Regions from separate parts of the Paenibacillus sp. FSL P4-0176 genome, predicted to be linked through region 2. Evidence: riboswitches for the same ligand, from Rfam matches in the RefSeq annotation. Region 2 holds a riboswitch; each other region holds the start of a gene.
The links. Region 2 has a riboswitch for cyclic di-AMP ahead of MKY95_RS00150 (3D domain-containing protein). Riboswitches for the same ligand answer to the same signal wherever they lie in the genome.
Positions count from the first base shown of each region.

Region 1: linked by a shared signal. The riboswitch ahead of MKY95_RS11355 (C40 family peptidase) and the one ahead of MKY95_RS00150 (3D domain-containing protein) in region 2 are both predicted to bind cyclic di-AMP.
Region 3: linked by a shared signal. The riboswitch ahead of MKY95_RS07320 (hypothetical protein) and the one ahead of MKY95_RS00150 (3D domain-containing protein) in region 2 are both predicted to bind cyclic di-AMP.

Region 1 covers NZ_CP150242.1:2,431,900-2,439,240, forward strand. Annotated here, with positions in the region: gene MKY95_RS11325 (glycosyltransferase family 4 protein) at 1-1,104, shown strand, start outside; gene MKY95_RS11330 (membrane protein) at 1,240-2,295, opposite strand; gene MKY95_RS11335 (xanthine phosphoribosyltransferase) at 2,500-3,081, shown strand; gene MKY95_RS11340 (hypothetical protein) at 3,179-3,508, shown strand; gene MKY95_RS11345 (hypothetical protein) at 3,628-3,846, shown strand; gene MKY95_RS11350 (carboxymuconolactone decarboxylase family protein) at 3,988-4,317, shown strand; gene MKY95_RS11355 (C40 family peptidase) at 4,391-4,855, opposite strand; cyclic di-AMP (ydaO/yuaA leader) riboswitch at 4,861-4,992, opposite strand; gene pelA (pectate lyase) at 5,412-6,374, shown strand; tRNA gene MKY95_RS11365 (tRNA-Leu) at 6,551-6,634, shown strand; gene MKY95_RS11370 (carbohydrate-binding protein) at 6,779-7,341, opposite strand, start outside.
Region 2 covers NZ_CP150242.1:29,861-37,201, forward strand. Annotated here, with positions in the region: gene MKY95_RS00135 (AbrB/MazE/SpoVT family DNA-binding domain-containing protein) at 32-286, opposite strand; gene MKY95_RS00140 (HD domain-containing protein) at 604-1,881, shown strand; gene MKY95_RS00145 (TatD family hydrolase) at 2,215-2,985, shown strand; cyclic di-AMP (ydaO/yuaA leader) riboswitch at 3,227-3,480, shown strand; gene MKY95_RS00150 (3D domain-containing protein) at 3,754-4,938, shown strand; gene rnmV (ribonuclease M5) at 5,094-5,639, shown strand; gene rsmA (16S rRNA (adenine(1518)-N(6)/adenine(1519)-N(6))-dimethyltransferase RsmA) at 5,644-6,546, shown strand; gene yabG (sporulation peptidase YabG) at 6,606-7,341, shown strand, end outside.
Region 3 covers NZ_CP150242.1:1,635,761-1,643,101, reverse strand. Annotated here, with positions in the region: gene MKY95_RS07330 (Nramp family divalent metal transporter) at 309-1,604, shown strand; gene MKY95_RS07325 (HAD family hydrolase) at 1,746-2,429, opposite strand; gene MKY95_RS07320 (hypothetical protein) at 2,604-3,002, opposite strand; cyclic di-AMP (ydaO/yuaA leader) riboswitch at 3,118-3,293, opposite strand; gene MKY95_RS07315 (glutathione peroxidase) at 3,665-4,144, shown strand; tRNA gene MKY95_RS07310 (tRNA-Leu) at 4,291-4,373, opposite strand; gene MKY95_RS07305 (urease accessory UreF family protein) at 4,818-5,519, shown strand; gene MKY95_RS07300 (hypothetical protein) at 5,786-5,989, shown strand; gene MKY95_RS07295 (hypothetical protein) at 6,017-6,652, shown strand; gene urtE (urea ABC transporter ATP-binding subunit UrtE) at 6,683-7,341, opposite strand, start outside.

The DNA of each region.
Region 1 (7,341 bases), 2.4 Mb from region 2:
CCTCCGGAGCAGCCCGGAGGTGTATCCTCTATGATTCCGTATATGCAAGAGAGATTTACAACCCCGAGGTGGGAAATGGATCTGTTCTCGTTGCCAAAGCGAATTCGCAACAAGGGCAGAGAGGAAGTTCAGTTCGAAACGTTTGACTGGACGGAATATCAGGATAGTCCTGTTGTCCAAAAATATATTCAAACTTATCGTGATTATCTTTGGTGGACCAAACTGCGTATTCAGAAGCCCTATGATCTGATCCATGCCCACCACCCAATTGCAGGACTTGCGATGAGAACGGTTTTCCCGGATACACCCCTCATTCAGACGATACACTCCAGTTATGAACGAGAATTAATCCTTAATGGACGCATTGAAACGGATGGACCGGAGCATCGATTCCTGCTTGCGATATATGGTGAGCTGGAACACCAGGCAGAGCGCCTTTTGACGGTGTCGGATTCGTTCCGCCGTTATCTGGCTCCCTACGTGAAGGAACCTGATGTCATCGGTGTGATTCCCAATGGATTTGATGAGAAGCGCTTTAAGCCGATCCCTCATGATAATGCGATACCACAGCTGGTCACGGTATGTCGGCTTGTTCCGGCAAAAGGGTTGGATATTCTTTTCAAAGCTTGTGCGGAACTGAAGGGTCGAGGTCATGATTATGTGTTACATATTATTGGAGATGGACCGATTCGTCCTGATCTGGAAGAATTGGCGCAACGATTGGGGATCTATAATGAGACCATTTTCTATGGTTACACGCTGCACCCTGAGGAATTCATGCCATTCTTTGATATTTTTGTACTTCCTTCACGGGCAGAAGCATTTGGTTCCGTCTTCGCTGAAGCGGCGCTGAGTTGTCTTGCCCTTGTGGGTACGGATGTAGGTGGTATACCGGAACAGATCGAGAACGGTAGCAATGGGTTGCTTGTACCGGCAGAAGATCCTTCTGCATTGGCTGAAGCGCTTGAAAAGGTGATGCTGGACCCGGCTTATCGTTATGAACTTGCCCGTTCAGCGTGTGAAAAAGCCAAGACACATTACTCGCTCGGCAGATCAGTCAATGAGCTGAAAAAGATGTATCTACAGTTTCCTAGCCAAGCCTAAAACGTAGAGCAAAAAGTGCGAGCCGCTGTGATAAACAGCGGCCTTTTGTCATGTTTAAGGAAAGAGTACCCGCGGTGAATTGTGGTTAGAAGGCAAACGGATGCTCATATTCATGAAATACATGGACCGTGAGATTTATATATTGTTGCGTTTACGAAAGGTGCCCCAGCGGTTCAGTACCAATTTGGCAGCCCAGATTAATGCCATTGTTCCAAAGATGGGGTAAAGGATGGACAGCAGGGAACTGAATCCAAACTGGCTGAGTGAGTAACACAATAGCATAATGGTTAATGTAATGAAACGGGGATGGACACGTATATGTTGTCTCAGTTGCAAGGTCATTCCATAGATATCGGCTACAAAGGTAGTGAATATTTCCATGAAAATAAGGGATACATATACAGATTGCACTGCCCATCCAAGTTGAAAGGCAATGCTGCCCATCGGGATTTCGAATTGGATGATGCCGGGCATCTGAGCTGACATGGCAAAATGAGCTGCCATCAGCATGAAACCAACGCCAATTCCACCCAATACTCCACCCCACTTCAGCACATTCCGGCTACGAATCTGGTTACCTACAGGCACAAGAACAGCTTGAGCCAACACCAGATTGAATGAAGTATACAACAGTGGAGACAGCCACACTTGAATAGGGTTTGAGTCTGTCGTCAGTGTGATGAATCGGGAAGCACCTGGATGATGGATGGTACTTGTGATCATGAGCAGAGATAACAGGAGCATCATGGGCACAACGATGCTATTCATTTGTAGGATGGCTTGAATGCCCCGACCGAGAAGCAGATATGTCCCTACAAGTGTGACGATCAGACCTGTCTGATAATGCAAACCCAGATGTTCGACAAAAACGGAGCCTGCTCCGGCAAGCATGACACTGTTCACGCCAATGAGAATGAGAAGGGTCACCCAGGTGATCCATTTGCCCGCCTTATGGCCGAATAAATGTTTGTTCAGATCCTCATAAGAGCGGGACCCGGTATCGTGAGCGATCAGCATCATTTTGGTACCTAACCAGACAAAGAGCATGGTGGATAAGCCTATGGTGATGGTGGCCCATTTGCCATACTGGGTAAAAAACTGCAAAATTTCCTGCCCTGTAGCGAAGCCGGCTCCAACAACCGTTCCAATGTATGTAAATGCGATCTGCAGCACCCGAAATGCCTGTTTCATGTGTTTCCCCTCTCAGGCCCCTGTATAGTTTGGACATGCGGGTACCATGGTACAAGGTATGCTTGACCCACGAAAGTCATGACAATCGATAATGAGCTTTGGCTTGAAATGCGTCCCAAGGACAGCGTCAAGGCAATTTCGCTTGAACTTATAGATAGATATATGATACTTTTACCTCATAGGATAGGCTTGGGAGGTCAAATCATGGAATTATTGAAACAACGAATTTTACAAGAAGGTGTGGTTATCTCGGATCAAGTATTAAAGCTGGATGGTCTGTTGAACCACCAAATTGATCCTGCATTAACGATGGAGATGGGACGTGAGTTCGCTGCCCGTTTTCGTGAAAGTGGAGTAACTCGGGTAATCACGGTAGAATCCTCAGGGATTCCGGTTGCGTTTGCCGCAGCCTATGAACTGGGGGTGCCACTTGTATTCGCCCGTCGCAAAAAAACACTTCTGGCTGATCCTGATGCTTACTGTGAACGTGTACCGTCCTTTACCAAAGGAATTGTAACTGACATTATGGTATCCCGCGAGTTCATTCATGAGAATGACCGCATTTTGTTCATTGATGATATTATTGCCAATGGAGATGCCGCTCGTGGCGTCATCAAAATTATCGAGCGTTCCGGTGCGGAACTCGTCGGATTCGGCGTTGTGGTCGAGAAAAGTTTTCAGGCGGGGGCACGCACGATTCGTGAACAGGGTATTCCGGTGGAAGCCTTGGTACGCATTCGTTCCCTGAATGATGGTACGGTACAATTTGACGATAACGAAATGTGACATTTTAAAGGAATAGGGCCTATTTTTTGAACTATGCCTTTGCATGACCGCCGATTTCATTTATAATGGGGTTATGTTAGGGAGAGGAGGCAACACCATGGGGAACCAACCGGCAACAGAACAATTTTTTAATGATAAGCTGGCGGAATCGAAAGTTCATTTTGAACGTGCCCTGGATTGTAAACATACGGAATTCGATGACCTTTATCCCTATATGATTGAACATCCTCAATTTTTCTGGTACAAACGCTATGTTGCCTGGTCAGAATTACTGACGATTGTAGGCTTGTGCGAAGAGTTGTCCTTCTCTTGGAAAGAACAATTTACACCGCATCAAGTGGAGTACCTTGAAGAACGTGTGATGTCCGCCAAAGTGCTTGATTTTTGGTTCGAGAAGAACGACAGCAAAGAGCACGCGCAGCGGTAACTTTCAGTCGGGACATAATTTCGAATGACATGACAGTCCAATACAGTCACGTGAGACCTAAATGACTTTTCATTTAGGTCTCTTTTTGTAAATAAATTTGAAATATAGGAGCCATGAAGATGATTAGTGATACAGAATTGGACGCCCTGCGTCTGTCAGGTGAGAAAGTTAGAGTCGTACGGGACGAGCTGGAATCGAACGACGTGAAGGGCATTGTGGTTGCCTGGGATGGCGAGCAGGTACTTATCCGTCGTCAGAATCGACGTGTCGTTAAGCTGGACCGAGGTTACAGCTATCAGCTGTTCAGCGAGCCGCGCCAGAGTCCACTTAGTGAGTAACAGCTGATAATTATGGCAGGGCCATGAGCTTTAAATGTTTGGAATTACCATGATTTCTTGGCATAATTGGCTCACTCGGGAGAGAAGATAGGTACAGTGAGGAAGATCTGTAACTATAGCCGAGAGGGTGTGCTACAAGCCATGACATTGATGAATGATAAAGTTCATGCCTACAAGGATCAGATTGGAGCATTAAGCGATGTGCTGCCAGGTGTGGTGAAGTCGTATCATGAGTTTACCGGAGAATGTTTCCAACCTGGTGTGATTGATGCGAAGACAAAACAGCTAATTGCGCTTGGCATTGGATTATTCGCCAACAATGAGGTATGTACCTTCTACCATGTAGAAGAAGCCCGTGCTAAGGGCGCAACAGATCAGGAGATTATGGAGACCGTAGCCGTGGCTGGAGCTGTTGGTGGAGGACATGCCCTGTCTCAGGGTGCGATGCGAGTGCAGAAGGCTCTGCATTAGTAAGCAATGCAACATACATTTTTAAGTGCAAAAAAGGCATCCGGTTAATAACCGATGCCTTTTTGTATGTGAATCACATTTTACCTAACATTTTATCATACATAAACTGTCCAGTTACCCGACGTGCTGTTACATAACGATCATTGAAGTATGGATTCGATAACTTCGTGATGCTTACACCTTTACTGCTGGAGGCATGAGCGAATTGTCCGCCGCCGATATATACACCTGTATGTGAAATGCCTTTGCCTGTTGTATTAAAGAACACCAGATCACCTGTCCGAACATTGCTCTTGGATACGGGAGTACCTGCTTTGGCTTGCTGCTGCGAAGTACGTGGTAATTCAATGCTGTATTTGTTGAAAAGATATCTCATAAAACCAGAACAGTCGAAGCCGGCTACAGTTGTGCCACCCCATTTGTAAGGAATACCTGTCATGTTGTTCACTACGGAGTTGATACTGCTTGCCTCTGTGCTTGTTGCCCCGGATGTAAATAATACAGCTGCTCCAAAAATGGAGATAATCAGTTTTTTCAAAATCAATGTTCTCCCTTCGATGTCTACGGAGTTAGCTAAGGGTTCGGTAGAAGGTTCCCTATATTTCCTATGTATAAGAATAATTCACCCAAATTGGTTCCCCCGTTTTCAAACATGAAACTCGGCAATGAATAATTAAGTTTTTGTAACTATTTGAAACTATATTGCATAAATGCGTAATTGTCAAACCCATTTAAACCCTTTCTTAATACCTCAATGTTAGCGGAATTAAGGTTTTTATATGAAAAAAGGGATCGAGTTTGGGTATCATTCATGACAAAAACGTCATTATTGATTCGTGTAAGACGAATTTGGATAAATAGATAGGTTTGTCATGAGTTAAAAGAACTATTCCGTTATGTAGAATTAGAGAGATTATATTCATTAAGTTGCATATATTGACAAAAATCGATTTTTTGCATATTATCTGATTATCCAATCCACATATTGGATTAAAATTGATTTTATTATGCGATAAATACAAATAAAGGAGGTTTAGAGACGCGTATCATAGGTAAAGTAGAAGTGGAAGATTTATAAAAACGAACATAGGAGAGTGTTACATTTGAAAGCGAAGAAAATAATTACTTTTGTCCTGGCATGTACGATGGTGTTCTCAGCAGTTGGAATGGCAGTTCTCCCTGTAGGGACGGTATCTGCTGCAGATGCGTCGGGTACTACAGCGAGTATTTCTGATATTTTGAAGAACCAGCTGCCGGATGGAGGTTGGAGAAAAGATTATAAACAGACAAGTGGAGAGTGGGCAAAGTCCACGATAGACAACAAGGCTACATACTCAGAAATTAGAAGATTGGCGAAGGAATTTAAAAAGACGAATGATCCGCGTTACTCCACAGCTGCAATCAAAGGAATTAACTTTTTGATCAACATGCAGTATTCAAACGGCGGGTGGCCACAAGTTTACCAAAGCTCCGGATACCACAAGCACATCACTTACAATGATGATGCCATGATTAATGTAATGATCATGCTGGATGAAGTAGCGGCACGCAAAGGTGATTTCTCATTTATCGACAGTACACTTGCTAACCGCAGTAAAAATTCAGTTGCCAAAGGTGTGGAGGCGATTCTGAATACACAGGTCGTTTCAGGTGGTAAGCTGACAGCATGGGGACAACAACATGATTCCAGCTCTCTTAAACCAGCGAGCGCAAGAATCTACGAAGTGCCATCGCTGACAGCTGGAGAGAGTGTAACGATTGTTAAATTTCTGAAAACCAGACCTGCTAACGCTAAAATTACCGCATCCATTAAAGGAGCGGAGGCTTGGTTTAACAAAGTGAAAATTACGGGTTACAAGTATGAAAGAGCTAATGGAGATAGTAAAATTATCGCTGATTCCAAAGCTGCACCAATTTGGGCACGCTTCTATGAGATCGGAACGGATAAACCAATCTTTATTGGTCGTGACGGGGTAGTTAAATACAAATTAAGTGATATTGATAAAGAAAGAAGAGGCGGTTATGCATGGTATGGCAACTGGCCTTCCAAGCTGTAATTTGTAGTATGCTTCCGTATTAATGAACCAAACTATTAGCAACAGTTAAAGGTAAGGCCCGAATCGACATGGACGTCTGATTCGGGCTTTATTGTTATTATTTTCAGTGTTGACATGATAGATTACGCATGATATATTATTTCTTGTCGCCGATATTGATGACGGAGATACAATATGCGGTCGTGGCGGAATTGGCAGACGCGCACGGTTCAGGTCCGTGTGGGCTAACCCCCGTGGAGGTTCGAGTCCTCTCGACCGCATCTAATAAAAAGACTCCTTAAGCTAATGCTTAAGGAGTCTTTTTTGCATTTTTTTGATATAACACTAACACTAGATTTAGTATCCAAGAGGTTAGTGCTTAGCTGCACGTACAGCAAATGTCTTCCATCAGCCATACGGAACGTTTATTGTGCTGCGGTAACATTAACGCTGTCAATATTCGGTCCTTCCGATCCGGTGGTAACCACTTTCAATGTATTGGTCCCCGTGTTCATGGGGACCTGTATTGTTTTTTCAACCCAAGTGGACCAGCTTCCCGTAGCCGGAAAGGGCTCGTTGCTGATGACTTTGGTTCCGTTCACAAAAATGTCGAGGTTCCGAGTGCCGCTTTCCAGCGCATAACGAAACTTTACGTTTTTGGTACCTGTTGTCGTGTTATTAATGCCGTTCCATTGAATGGCCGAACCAGTCATCGCATTGAAGTTAACATACCCGGACCCAGTGTAACCGGTGTAGATTGTTTCAATGGCAGCTTCCGTAAGTGACGTTCCGGTCTCGGCTTCATACGTAGTGCCATTGCCTGTATTCCCGCCGCTATTTCCGCCAGTAACGTTGGCAACAAACGTTGTTACGCTCTGAGGCGGGAGCTGTGCCGTGAAGGCTCCATTGGATACGTTAAGCGAGGTTCCGCTTGCCAGATTTCGACTGCTGTCCGTAATCCATGAGGACACAGTAGAGGCATTACCAT
Region 2 (7,341 bases):
ATTTAGATAAGTCCAGTATACCTGGTTTTTCTTATTTTGTCACAGGTGCAGGGATTTCGGAAATACATTCGTTACAAACAATTTTACCTTTGAAGTAAGTAACGTTCTCTGCATTACCACAGAAGATACAAGCAGGCTCGTATTTTTTCAACATGATGCGCTCGCCGTCAACGTAGATTTCCAGAGCATCTTTTTCACCAATACCGAGCGTACGGCGCAATTCAATTGGAATAACTACCCGTCCCAGTTCGTCCACTTTTCTTACAATACCTGTTGATTTCATCATTATAATCAGTGCTCCTCTCAGCTAACTATCTTTGTCATTATTCGACATTATTTTATGTTTTATGATACTCATCATACCAACGATTCCCAAATCAGTCAACCTTAAAATTAGCTTAAAATTAAGGCTGTTTTTCACAAGGTTACTGGTGGTAAGGGATTGGAAGCCATTTTTCGCATTTAAACCTCAATGTCAGCTTTGTCGATTTGGAAAACGACAAAACTACTTTATTCGACAAAGTTCGTCATATGGTGTCGAATCTTAGGTGAATCGCAGAGCTCAAAGCGTTAATATAAAAGAAATTAAAGGAGTGAGTCGACATGGAACAACGTTTAACGGAAGAGAAAGTATTCAAAGATCCGGTACATAATTATATCCACGTGCAAGATCCGGTTATATGGCAGTTAATTAACACCCCGGAATTTCAGCGTTTACGCCGGATTCGTCAACTGGGTACTTCTTACCTTACCTTTCACGGAGCAGAGCATAGTCGGTTCTCACATTCACTAGGTGTTTATGAGATCACACGCAAGATCATCTCTCAATTTGAAAGAAGTCATTATTCGGATTGGCCGAAGGAAGAAAAGATTGTAGCTCTGTGTGCAGCTCTACTTCATGATCTCGGGCATGGGCCATTCTCTCACTCCATCGAGGAAGCTTTTGACATGAATCACGAAGATTGGACTTGTCGCATTATTACAGGTGATACCGAAGTAGGGGCGATCTTAAGACGGTATGCTCCTGATTTTCCTGAGAAAGTAGCGTCTGTCATTCAAAAAACGTATGAAAAGCCGATTGTGGTGAACTTGGTGACCAGTCCGCTTGATGCAGACCGAATGGATTATTTGCTCAGGGATGCCTATTTTACAGGTGTAAATTACGGCACGATTGACCTTGATCGTATCCTTCGGATGCTGCGTCCTTATCATGGGCGGATTGTAGTCAAGGAGTCAGGCATGCATGCTGTGGAGGATTACCTAATGTCTCGGTATCAGATGTATTGGCAGATTTACTTCCATCCGGTAACTCGTAGTTCTGAAATTATATTGCGGCAAATATTCAAGCGAGCGAAAACACTCCTACAACAGGGTTTTCAATTCCGCTTCATGATTGATCCACTCCCTCAACTATTTGAAGGAGAATTATCCGTGGATGAATATTTGCAGTTGGATGAAGCATTAATTCAGACGGCATTTACGCAGTGGCGCAAGGAGGACGATACTGTTCTTAGTGAGTTATGCGAACGTTTTATGGATCGCAAGTTATATAAGTATGTAGAGCTTGAACAGGTCGACTTGACAATGATGGAAGAGATTCGGGAAGCTTTTGTACAGGCTGGCCTCGATCCCGAATATGATCTTGAAATTGATTTTCCTTCGGATAATCCGTATGATGTGTTTCGTCCGGATGAATCCACAGATAAGCAGATTCTTCTTCTGGATCGACAGGACAATTTACGTGAGTTGTCAGAAGTATCTGACATTGTCCGTTCCATCAGTGGGCTTCACCGAGGGAAACATCATTTGTATTACCCGCAAAACAAGGTGGATGCGATTATTCACGAATTACCGTCACATATACGCCCCTATTTCTTGTAATCGTGTGGGTATAATCCGATGAAGAATTTCGATATCAAAACACTTTCTAAAAGAGCTATTTTCCATGATACAGTAATCTGCTTTAATGGGGAGTATATGTAGATCGACATAATTTTGTAAATGCAAATAGGCAGAATGAGCAAAATCAACAATATATAGATCAGAATATCCGTATATCTTCTATATATTGTAGTTGTGAAGAAACAAACGTAATGATGTAATACACAGATTACCCAAAATGTTTTATGTATGAGTCATTGAATTATTGAATTTTACAAATTGGATTTTGAAAAAGAAGATAGTCGTTATTTCGACATGAAGGGAGATACAGACATGATGCTGTTCGACACACATACACATCTGGATGCACCACAATTCGACGAGGACCGCGAGGACATGATTCAGCGTGCTGTGGATGCAGGAGTTGGTCGCATGATCAACATTGGCTTTAACCGGGAGACGATTCCAACCACAATGAAACTCGCTGAAACATATGACTTTATATATGCAGCTGTAGGGTGGCATCCCGTAGATGCGATCACAATGCAGGAGGGCGATTTGGAGAGGATTGCATCTTTATGCAAGCATGAAAAAGTGGTTGCGATCGGTGAGATTGGATTGGATTATCACTGGGATACTTCACCAAAAGAGATACAACATCGCGTATTACGACAACAAATTGCTTTGGCGCGTGAAGTGAACATGCCAATTGTCATCCATAATCGGGATGCACATGAGGATATCATAAGAATTTTGCGTGAAGAGAAGGCGGGTGAAGTTGGTGGTGTGATGCACTCGTTCTCGGGCAGTTGGGAAACAGCAAAAAGTTGTCTCGATATGGGCTTCCATCTCTCCTTCGGAGGACCGATCACATTCAAAAATGCAAAGCAACCCAAAGAGGTGCTGGAGAAGGTTCCTATGGACCGGTTTTTCATTGAAACAGATGCTCCATATTTGACACCGCACCCTTATCGTGGGAAGCGAAATGAGACAGCGCATGTACGTCTGGTTGCAGAGGCAGCTGCGGAAATTAAAGGCATTTCGGTGGAGGAAATTGCTGCAATAACAACCAAAAATGCCATGGAACGATTTGGGATTCGTTAAAAAAACGAGCAAATGAGGTGAAAAAGGCAGGTAAGCGGAGGTAATTTGCCCTTTGATCCAAATAAATCAAGAATATTACAATATTTTAACCAAATATTCAGAAAAACGTACTTGATCAACGCTTTACAACATGCATCAAAACAGGATATCATCTTTTCAGTGAATTGTTGTGCGGAAAATTGGACAGATGTTCGGGGGATGAACAAAGGGACACTTTCCGATGAAACAACATTACTTTCATGAATCAGTCTCGCTGAGTCTCCGTTATCGGAGAGCGGGGGAACCAATAGGGCTTAAACATCGGTGTATTTGGCCGATGCGCAACGTTCGCTGACCCAAAAGCAGCGAAGGGAACTGCGAAGCCGTATTTGATTTCTTCTTTGGGTCTCGGGGTGAATTCAAGGGCGTCCGCCATGAGCGGGTGACCCAAGATAGGGCGGCTCTCTTTCGCCCGAACCCGACAGCTAACCTCGCAAGCGGAAAAAGAGAGGCAACCTCGTGCATGAATTTCCGATATTCAAAATCATTCGGAAGCCACGAAAGAGTTCCTCTTACACTCTTTCTTTGGCTTTTTTGTTTTTGAATAAAAGAAATATTGTCATCATACGGTAGGTATTCAGGAGGATGACATCATGTTGCGAAGATTGATTCATGGTGCAGAACCGGATTATGTTGGTCCAATCTGTGTTCTGTAGAAAATTTGGTATAGTCACGTCAAAGACATCATGCATTACTTTAGACGGCGAGGCTATGAAGGAGGACGGAGAAGTGGGCACATTCCAACCAGAAGAGACCCATGAGTCACGATCATCCAGTAAGTCTTTCGCGTTGCGGTGGAAGCATGAGAACATGCGTCAAATGGCATTGATCGCGATTTTCTCAATTGCGCTTACAATCATGATCTTGTTAGTCGTTTACGGTCAGGCCGGGAAACAAATTTCACTGGTTATTGATGGCAAAGCTCAGGTGGTAGAGACTCGTACAGGAATGCTTCAGGAAATGCTGGAGGAGCAGTCGATCACAGTCAGCCCTCACGATAAGGTATCCATGTCCATGAATGGGGCGATTACAGATGGAGACCGAATCGTTATTGAGCGGGCCGTTCCAGTTAACATTACGGCAGACGGAGACACCAAGACTCTGTATACAACCGATTCATCGGTAGAAGATGCAATTCAAAAATCAGGTATTCAAGTTGAAAGTAATGATAAAGTGTATCCGGCGCTTGGAACTGCGATCAAAGCGGAGATGAAGATCCGTGTAGTGCGCGTAACAAAGCGTACAGTGGAAGTAGAGCAACCGATCGCTTACAAAGTCATTAAAACGGCTGACCCTAGCTTGTACAAAGGGGATAACCGTGTCGTTGTGAACGGCAAAGAAGGCACAATTGTACAGCATATCGAAAAGGTATTTCAGGATGGAGAATTGGTCTCCAAAAAAATGGTCGGCAAATCTGTCGCTAATAATCGTGTAGATAAAGTGATCGCTGTCGGCACAAAAGCAAAACCGGTCGTGAAAGAACCTGAGATTCAGACCGTATCGGCTCAAACTTCAACAACCAAAAAGGCTACAACAACGAACTCGAAGAAAACATCTGCCTCGGGCAGCAAAGTGATTACCGTATCCGGGACTTCTTTTAAATACTCCAAAGTACTTAAAAATGTATCCATGACTGCTTACTCTTCCGAAGAGCCTGGCATTGGAACTAAAACAGCTTCCGGTACTCGTGTAACGGAAGGACGCACCATTGCGGTTGATCCCAAAGTCATTCCAATTGGCTGGTGGGTATATATCGAAGGTCTGGGATTCCGTCGTGCGGAAGATACAGGCGGTGCCATTAAAGGCAACAAAATTGATGTGTATTATGACAGTGTGAAGCATGCCCTGAATTTTGGACGTAAGAAAGGCAAGACGGTCTACGTGATCGGTCCGGTGAAGCCGGAAGCGAACTAAAATCGTTTTACTTTGAAATGGGAATGCTATAAAATAGTTGCATGAATGATTCATGCGGAATATGCGGCGGAGGAGTCTGAATTCAGTCTCCCCCGCCGTTTGGCAGAGAAGAGGATATTCCTCTTCTTTTTGCGTTAGAAAGGAAGAAATGGAACATGATAAAAGAAGTCATTGTGGTGGAAGGCCGTGACGATACGGTAGCTATCCGTCGGGCCGTGGAAGCCGATACCATAGAAACAGGTGGATCAGCCATCAACCAACGCATTCTGAAGCGGATTGCGCTTGCTCAGGAGAGACGGGGAGTCATTGTACTGACAGATCCGGATCATGCTGGCGAACGCATTCGTAAAATTATTGCGAACAAGGTCCCTGGCTGCAAACATGCCTTCATTCCGGAAGCCGATGCAACGCGCAAAGGGGACATTGGGGTGGAGAATGCCTCACCCGAGGCGATCCGTCATGCGTTGGCGCGCGTACATACTTCATACGAAGGTGCTCCGAGCCTGATCGATTGGGAAGATCTGATCGCGGCAGGACTTATTGTGCATCCGCAGGCTGCTGCACGTCGTATGGAGATGGGCAATCTGCTGGGCATCGGTTATTGTAACGGTAAGCAGTTCCACAAACGCCTCAGTGTATTTCAGATTACACGGGAAGAATTCTCTACAGCATTAGCGCAAATTGAACGTGAAGGATTGTGAGCATATGAAGAACATGGAAGAGACGATTGAAATTGCAACGCCCAAGCGTACGAAAGAGATTATTCAAAGGCACGGATTCTCATTTAAGAAAAGTCTGGGTCAGAACTTTCTGATCGATCAAAATATACTGAATAAAATCGTTAATGCAGCCGATCTGGACGAGTCCAAGGGCGCACTGGAGATCGGGCCGGGTATTGGAGCCCTCACGGAGCGGCTGGCTCGGGTAGCCGGTCCCGTCACAGCCGTAGAGATTGATCAGCGCTTAATCCCAATCCTGGGAGAGGTGATGCAGCCTTATTCGAATGTACGTGTTCATCATGGGGATGTGTTGAAGCTTGATCTGGCTGAGTTGTTTAATACGGATTTTGCATCCGTGGACAAAGTCAGTGTCGTGGCTAACCTGCCTTATTATGTAACGACTCCAATCATGATGAAACTGCTGGAAGAGAAGCTGCCGGTAGACAGCATTGTTGTCATGATCCAAAAAGAAGTGGCTGAACGCATGGCTGCTGCACCAGGATCAAAAGATTACGGTAGTCTAAGCATCGCAGTTCAGTACTACAGTATGCCGGAACTTGTGTGTATTGTGCCTCCTACGGTCTTCATTCCGCAACCTAATGTGGAATCAGCTGTCATTAAGCTGAAAGTGCGTGAGCAGCCGCCAGTGGAGATTCCGGATGAAGCACACTACTTCGAAGTGGTACAGGCTTCTTTTGCTCAGCGGAGAAAAACAATCTCAAACAACTTGAAGGCACGTTTCTTCACAAAGGAGAACCGGGAACAGGCAGACATTCTGCTGGAGCAGGCAGGTATTCAACCGTCCCGGCGTGGAGAGACATTGAGTCTGCAAGAGTATGCCACACTCAGCACCGTAATGTGGGAAGCTGGGGTACGTGCAGCGCTGTAAAATTTGAATGAACCAAACCGGGTCTTTGCCCATACGATGGGGTAGAGGTGATTACGTTGATGAATATCGGAGACTTGGTCGTTCGGAAGTCATACGGCGGCGATGTGACTTTTCGGGTGGAAGGCCTCCAGTTGGATGCTGCGGTCATTAAAGGGACTGAGTTCCGGCTGATTGCCGATTCCCCGGTGGACGATTTGATACAGGTTCCCTACGAACCACAAAGCGCCAAGACCAGACAGGCGCATATTAAAGCACATCAGACCCTGTCCCGTCTGCAACAGAATCGTATGGAACAGGCTGAGCGGAATCGTGAAGGTCTGGTACAGGATTGGTCTGCCCAGCAGGAACCGGCTTATTTTGAAATGCCTGGAAAGGTGCTTCATCTGGATGGAGATCCGAACTATTTGAAAAAAAGTATGGATCTCTATGAGCAACTTCGTGTACCCGCAGAGGGACAGTATGTCCATGAATCGGCAATGGCAGATACCTTATACCGCTTATTACCCAAAGTACGTCCGGATATCGTAGTTATTACGGGTCATGATGGGGTGTTAAAGACACGTCAGCCCTATGACTTATATAGTCTTGGTAGCTACAAGAACTCGCAAAATTTTGTATCGGCCATTCAGGTGGCCAGACAATATGAACGCCATCTGGACGCCCTCACTATTGTTGCAGGGGCCTGTCAGTCCCATTTTGAGGCACTGTTGCGCGCTGGAGCGAACTTTGCCAGTTCCCCAGGCAGAATTCTCATTCATGCACTTGATCCGGTCTATGTGGCAGCCAAGGCCTCCT
Region 3 (7,341 bases), 1.6 Mb from region 2:
CAGCTTTTACAACTTTATTATTTTCATGCATTTCAATGCCATGGCTGTATTTTCCCTAAGGTTGGGTAATATACGAAGGGGCATATTCAAGCTACAACCGAAATTTTGTGCTGATACATAAAAGTTGCACTAGACAAAAATAATTGAAGGAGTACAATGTAACAATAAACATAAAAATTTAGATATATCATGAGCGGTTTGTACCGCATCAATATCTCCAAATCAATAATTCAAAGTCAGGTGATTATCGTATGAGTAAAAAAAATCCGTTCAACGCTCCTTCAAGAGAATCATTATCTACTGCGGGCATGGCCCCTTCCCTTGGAGAAGCACATAGTTCCATGAAAGTTCCGCAGAATGCTGCATGGTGGAAGAAATTCCTCGCCTTTGTAGGCCCAGGATACCTCGTTGCCGTAGGTTACATGGACCCGGGGAACTGGGCAACAGATATCGCAGGCGGCTCGCAGTTCGGGTATACCTTGTTATCCGTTATCCTGTTATCGAACCTGATGGCCGTTGTCCTTCAGTCGCTGGCTGGCAAGCTCGGTATCGTCACTGGACGGGATCTGGCTCAAGCCTGTCGTGAACGATTCAGCATGCCTGTTGTTATGATGTTATGGATTCTGTGTGAGCTTGCCATTGCAGCTACCGATCTGGCTGAAGTCATTGGTTCTGCCATCGCATTAAAACTGTTATTTAACATCCCCATGTTATACGGCGTTATCATCACCGCAGTTGATGTACTCCTGATTCTTGTTCTGCAAAACAAAGGCTTCCGCGCTTTGGAAACTCTCGTCATTGTGCTGATGGCAACAATTGCCCTCTGCTTCGGGATTGATCTGTTTCTGGCAAAACCGGATATGGGCGGTGTTCTCCATGGTTTTGTACCAAATGTTGAGATCCTGCAAAACCCGGCTATGCTCTATATTGCCATTGGTATTATCGGAGCAACCGTGATGCCGCATAATCTGTACCTGCATTCTTCCATTGTGCAGACCCGTCAGATCGAACAGACACCACAGGGCAAAAAAGAAGCCATTCGGTACTCGACCATGGATTCTACGATTGCGCTGACACTGGCCCTGTTCATCAATGCAGCCATCCTGATTGTATCTGCCGCTGTATTTCACAGTGCTGGTATGACGCAGGTTGCTGAGATCGCTGATGCCTATCATCTGCTGACACCTCTATTGGGTACTACGGTCGCAAGTATCCTGTTCGGTGTGGCGCTGTTAGCATCAGGTCAGAACTCTACCCTTACAGGTACACTCGCTGGGCAGATCGTTATGGAAGGTTTCCTGAACATTCGAATTCCGGCTTGGCTACGCAGACTGGTCACACGTCTGATCGCCATCATCCCCGCGGTAATTGTGACAGCCATTGCAGGAGAACATGGCACAGAAGAACTACTCATTTTGAGCCAGGTCGTCCTGTCGCTTCAATTGCCGTTTGCTGTAATTCCCCTGGTGATGTTCACGAGTGATAAAAAAAGCATGGGTGCATTCGCCAACAAATTGTGGCTCAAAATCATCTCATGGGTCATTGCCGCGATTATCGTTGTGCTGAATGTATATCTGATCATTCAGACGATTCGGTTATTCTAATCTCATTTTAATTGGCTAAATACTAAAAAGGCTGATCAACTCCGGTATTTTATACCCAGTTGATCAGCCTTTATTGTTGCAATACAGCAACATGTTTCCTTTTATAGTAAAACTCAAACTCCAATAAACAACCATCTGCATCTAATCCTGATTTGGTATCAATAACGGCAAGAGTTGATCCAATGAATCAACGGTCCAATCCGCACGTTTGTCATCCGATAGTTCTGGCTGGAATCTTCCGTAACCCTGCATAATTCGAATCGTACGCATGCCCAGCTTCCGAGCAGGTATAATGTCGTTATCGATCCGATCGCCGATCATGACGGCTTCCTCCGGTTCACAACCGGCCTGCTTCAAGGCCACAGCGTATAACTCAGGGTCTGGCTTGGACACTCCTTCTTCAGCCGAACATGCCAGAACATCAACATACTTCCGCAAGCCATAGCTTTCCAGTCTCTCTTCCGTTCCAGGACTCTGATTGGCAATAATGCCAATGCGATAATGCCGTGACAACTGCTGAAGAACGGAATCCGCTGAAGGAAAAGGACGTTCAAGATCTTTTTGAAACTTCAGCTTGTCCTGAATCTGTTTCTGATGCCCCTCGTCTTCAACGAATGTGCGAATCGCCACTCTCATAGGCCATTGCTCATATTTTCGGTAACAACTCGCGAACAGTTCGCGTACCGCCTCAATTGTCACCGGATACCCCAAAGCACAAGCTTCACGGACAAACTGTCCGATAATATCATCAACCGGCTCCCATTCATCCACCAGCGTATCTCCAACATCAAAAAACAACCATTTCAATCCACCTACATCCGGCACGCCAATTCCTCCTTGTAAGCATAAAAAAGAAGACTCACCATCCTGCATGAGTCTCCTCAAACTTCCGTTTATCGATGAATCAATTTCATAATACCTTGAGTGAATTCTGAAATTGATTCTAATACATTCAATTATAACAGGCACCTTACACCTGAGCAATCACAAGCTATGGCATTAACCATTGAGGAGAAAGCCAACTTCCCCATTGAGCGAATATACAATCCGGTCTGCGCCCATGCCCCGATAGATGCCCTTAGGATGACTCTGCTCCGTAATGACGCACAGGGATTTCGATGTCCATGAACGGCAGATCTGTAAATAACGACAGGTCAGATTCAGGCTGTTCTCGAAAATAAACACGTTGCCTACGCTGCCCTGCGGCAAAAACCATTTTTGAGCTGCAGCCGTATTCATGCGAATGACATGTTCTACTCCGATTCTACGGAGTCTTCGCTCTTCCCCTGCACTGTTGGTTAGAACGGCAAACGGCATTTTTTTGTACATCAGCAATTTGATAAATTTGCGTCCTGCTTCATTTGGAGCAGTCACTAAGATCATCTCAGTATCCATCATTCGTTCCTCCCTTGGCGTGAAAAGACAACAAAAAAGAAGCGTGGGGGACCAAGGCCTCCCGAACGCTTCTTAAATAACCCATGGCGAAAACACCATGAACCAGCGTACGGCTTGTTGCCTCTCCCTTTAACGCTTACGAGGTTAGCTGACGGATTCGGGCGCGAGAGTCGCCCTATTTCCGGCTGTCACCGGAAAATTCACCCCATGAATGCCCACTGTCCTGGACAGCGCATTCCGTTGGTTCCCCCGTTTCCCATTCATTAATGAATGGAAACTCAGCGATTAAAACATCGTTCGTATATCTTAAGGTAAGATCGAGCGATATTATCGTTTGTTTCGTTTTTCAAGTACAATTTAGTTTAAATTGAAATTACGTTATGAATCATACACCCGTGCCATGTCGGTGTAAAGTCCGCCCAGATCACCAAATCGGCAGATTTTTGCCAATTCCTATCCATAATAACGCTTACAACAAAGTTATACTCTATCTATCTCTTCAAGGCTATCTAATTCTCACTCTGGCGTAAATCACTTCGCAATTCATTCACGTATTCTGCACAACTTGCCTGTTTTGATTCTTTTAACACCATATTAGTTTTGCAATATTTAATTGCAACCAATATAATAGAAGATATAAGAGTAAATAAATGGAGGCGATTTAGATGACAGTCTACGATTACAAAGTGAATACCCTTCGCGGTCAAGAAGTTGAAATGTCCGACTACCGTGACAAAGTGCTCCTGATTGTGAATACGGCAAGCTCATGCGGCCTTACCCCTCAATTCAAAGGTCTGCAAGAATTGCAAGACAAATTTCAAGATGCTCCATTTGAAGTTCTTGGTTTCCCAAGCAACCAGTTTGCACAGGAAAAAGGATCTTCCGACGATATTGCCGAGTTCTGTCAGATGAATTATGGCGTGAGCTTCCCCATGTTTGAGAAAATTGATGTGAACGGTTCAAGCGCTCACCCTCTTTTCCAACACCTTAGCACAGAAGCTCCTGGCCTGCTCGGCTCCAAAGCAATCAAATGGAATTTCACCAAATTCCTGGTGAATCAGAACGGACAGGTCATTAAACGTTATGCTCCCAAAACAACACCGGACAAGATTGAAGAAGATATCAAGAATTTGCTGCAAAAATAATACACAGGCCACCCGTAGCCGGTAGGTAGAGCAACATTCCTCCGGTAATGGATGGCCTTTTTTCAACCCAGATGTCATACTGTTCGAAAAAGACAAAAAAAGCAGCTTCCCATTAATGGAAAGCTGCTTTTTAATCGTTCATATGATGCGGTCGAGAGGACTCGAACCTCCACGGGCATACGCCCACTACCCCCTCAAGATAGCGTGTCTGCCATTCCACCACGACCGCATGTCGTAAATAATCGGCAACAGAATTGATTATACCGGGTTCAGAACTAAAAGTAAAGTATTTTTTAATACTTCTTTTTCAGCTAGGCATTTTCATCAAAAATCGCATAATCTCGTCATCATTACCCATGAACTGCATATGATTAGATTTGATCCCCTCTCTTTAGGTAAGAGCCGATCTTGTTGGTTCATTTATATATAGTCCTTCCTTATATATAGTCCTCCCTGCACTTCGCAAAATAAATAACACAATAAGTTATATAAAATAACACAAATATTAAATCCCAGATTTAATCCATTAAATTTCACGGATACTATTGACAAAAAGCGGACATTCATGGGATGATAACTATCATATAATTCGGATTTCTAAACACAAAGCAAACAAAAAGGAACATAAATGTCACTTTAAGTGACATTAAACGAACGCAGGAGGCGAATGATTGTGAACCGTGGGAATAAGCTGCTCGATTATGTCAAACTGCTTGATTCCTCTATTCAGGTTGGAGGGTTCACCCATTCCTTCGGCATGGATATCCATATCAGGGAGGGTACCATTCGTAATGCTGAAGATCTCGAATCATTCATGCGTTGTCAGTTGCATCCGAGCATCGTTCGTCTTGAAGGTATGGCTATCAAAGGCATCTATACCGCAACAGATCACAAGGATACATGGCGGATAGCTCTGATCGACAAGCTTGTCCATGTTCAGCGAACCCCTGGAGATCTCAGAGAACAAGCTGCCGCCATGGGTAAACGATTGATCAGACTCGCACGCGCTCTGCACCCCTGGATTGAATTCAGCCAGCTCGAACAGATCTTTGCCAAATATGATTCGGTTGGCTGCCTCTCCACTGTTCACGCCTGGATTAACCACCACCTCGACATCCCGGTCGAGGAGGCGGTCCTTGGTTACCTGCATTCAGCCATGAATGCCTGCATAACCGAAGCCTCCAAAGTCATTCCCCTGAACAACGATACAACCAAGGATCTGATGGTCCGCCTGGCCACAGATCTGGAGAATGAATGGAAGACCGTCAGCGCCTCGGCTGCGGATGGACTGGCACAGCCAACCTCGATGTCCATGAAATCGTTTTTCCCCAGTTTCCATATGCTCGGAGCTGGACTTCATGCCTACAGGGCCTAATCCTCTTCCTCCTCATACCTGCTCCCCTTCATTCAAACAAACTAAAAAACACGCGGCAACCTCCTTGCCGACGTGTTTTTTGTCATTTTATTTGTTTTATTTACGTATTTACGCCATTTATAATCACAAAATACACTTTTTTCCGTCTTTTTTAATTGTTAGATGACGAATTTACGTATATAATGAAACATACAGCTCGCATTTCTATATATTCTACATGAAGAAAGAGCGGCTGAATACTACATTCTAACCAGGGGTGAACCCTTTTGAACAAGAAAAAACCAGTTACTCCGTTCGGATGGGCCATCAAACGACGGCTAACCGAACTTCAAGTGGACCAGAAGACCTTTTGTGAACAGCATGGCATCCCACCCTATCGTTTATCCAATCTTATTCACGGCACACGCAAAGCAACCCGATTCAGACACCTGGTCGCTGATATTTTGGATATTCCAGATGAACTGAGATAAGATTTCTGCCAAAGGAGGGTCTCATCCATGAGACATGTTACATCCGATCTGGAGAGGCTGTCGTTCCAGTCCATACGTCACCAGCTCATCATTGTTGATGACAATTGGATTATCCAAAGTTGTAACCGTGCCTGGCAACAGGGACTTGGTCAATGCTCACCAAACCCGGATATACACAGTAGTCATAGACACTACCTGCACCTGACGGAAGCCTGGGCAAAACGAGGCAAGAACGCTAACATGGCACTTGTCGCACAGAATTTGAAAGAACGCGGAATACCCTTTAATCGAAATCATACATATGACATCTGCGTGTATACTGTATACAACGAAAAGAGGTGGTTTCGTGTAGAACTCACCCCTCTATCTTATTCAAATTCAATTCTGGATACCGATCTCGCTTTAATTGCACACATGGATATTACCGAACAAAGAAAGACAGAACACCAATTGAAGAAAGCATTGTCTGAAGTGCGCACATTGCGCGGACTGCTGCCTATTTGCGCTGTCTGCAAACAAATCAAGGACGAAGAGGAACACTGGAACTCCGTTGAGAGTTATCTGGAGAAGCATACCCACGCCGAATTCACGCATGACATCTGTCCGGAATGCATCCGGCGGTTATATCCGAAATACTCGAATATCCTGGACAAGCGCTCCTAAAACCTTTCTCCACTGGCCGACTAACTACAACTATACGGAGAGATGATGTTCAAACTGCGACATATCCAGTTCTTGCGGTGTCCCATGCAGGGTTATGGTTCCTTTGTCCATGATATAGATGTAATCTGCGGCACTTCGTACAAAATCAATACTCTGCTCTACCAGCAGAACCGAGAGGTCCCCCTTTGCCTTGAGCTGCAAAATAACCTGCCGAATGTCCTCCACGATAGAAGGCTGGATGCCTTCTGTCGGCTCATCCAGTAGCAACAACCCCGGACGCGAAGCCAATGCCCGGGCGAATGCCAACTGCTGCTGCTGTCCACCACTCAGATCCCCGCCCTGCCGTCCATACATCGTAGCAAGCACCGGGAACATCGCCAGTACATCCTCCGGGAACGTTTTTACTCCCGGTGCACTTGTCTCCAGACCGAGCAATAAGTTTTCTTTCACCGTAAGCTGCGGGAAAATCTCCCGCCCCTGCGGTACATAACCAATCCCTGCCCTTGCCCGCTTGGCTGAGTCCAAGGTGGATAACTCCTGATTTTGCCACTGAATACTGCCCTTGCGTGATTTGAGCAGCCCCATTAATGTTTTCATCAACGTTGTTTTCCCCACACCGTTACGGCCCATCAGACACACCACCTGTCCAGGCTGTACATCCAGGTTCACACCACGAAGCACATTGCTTT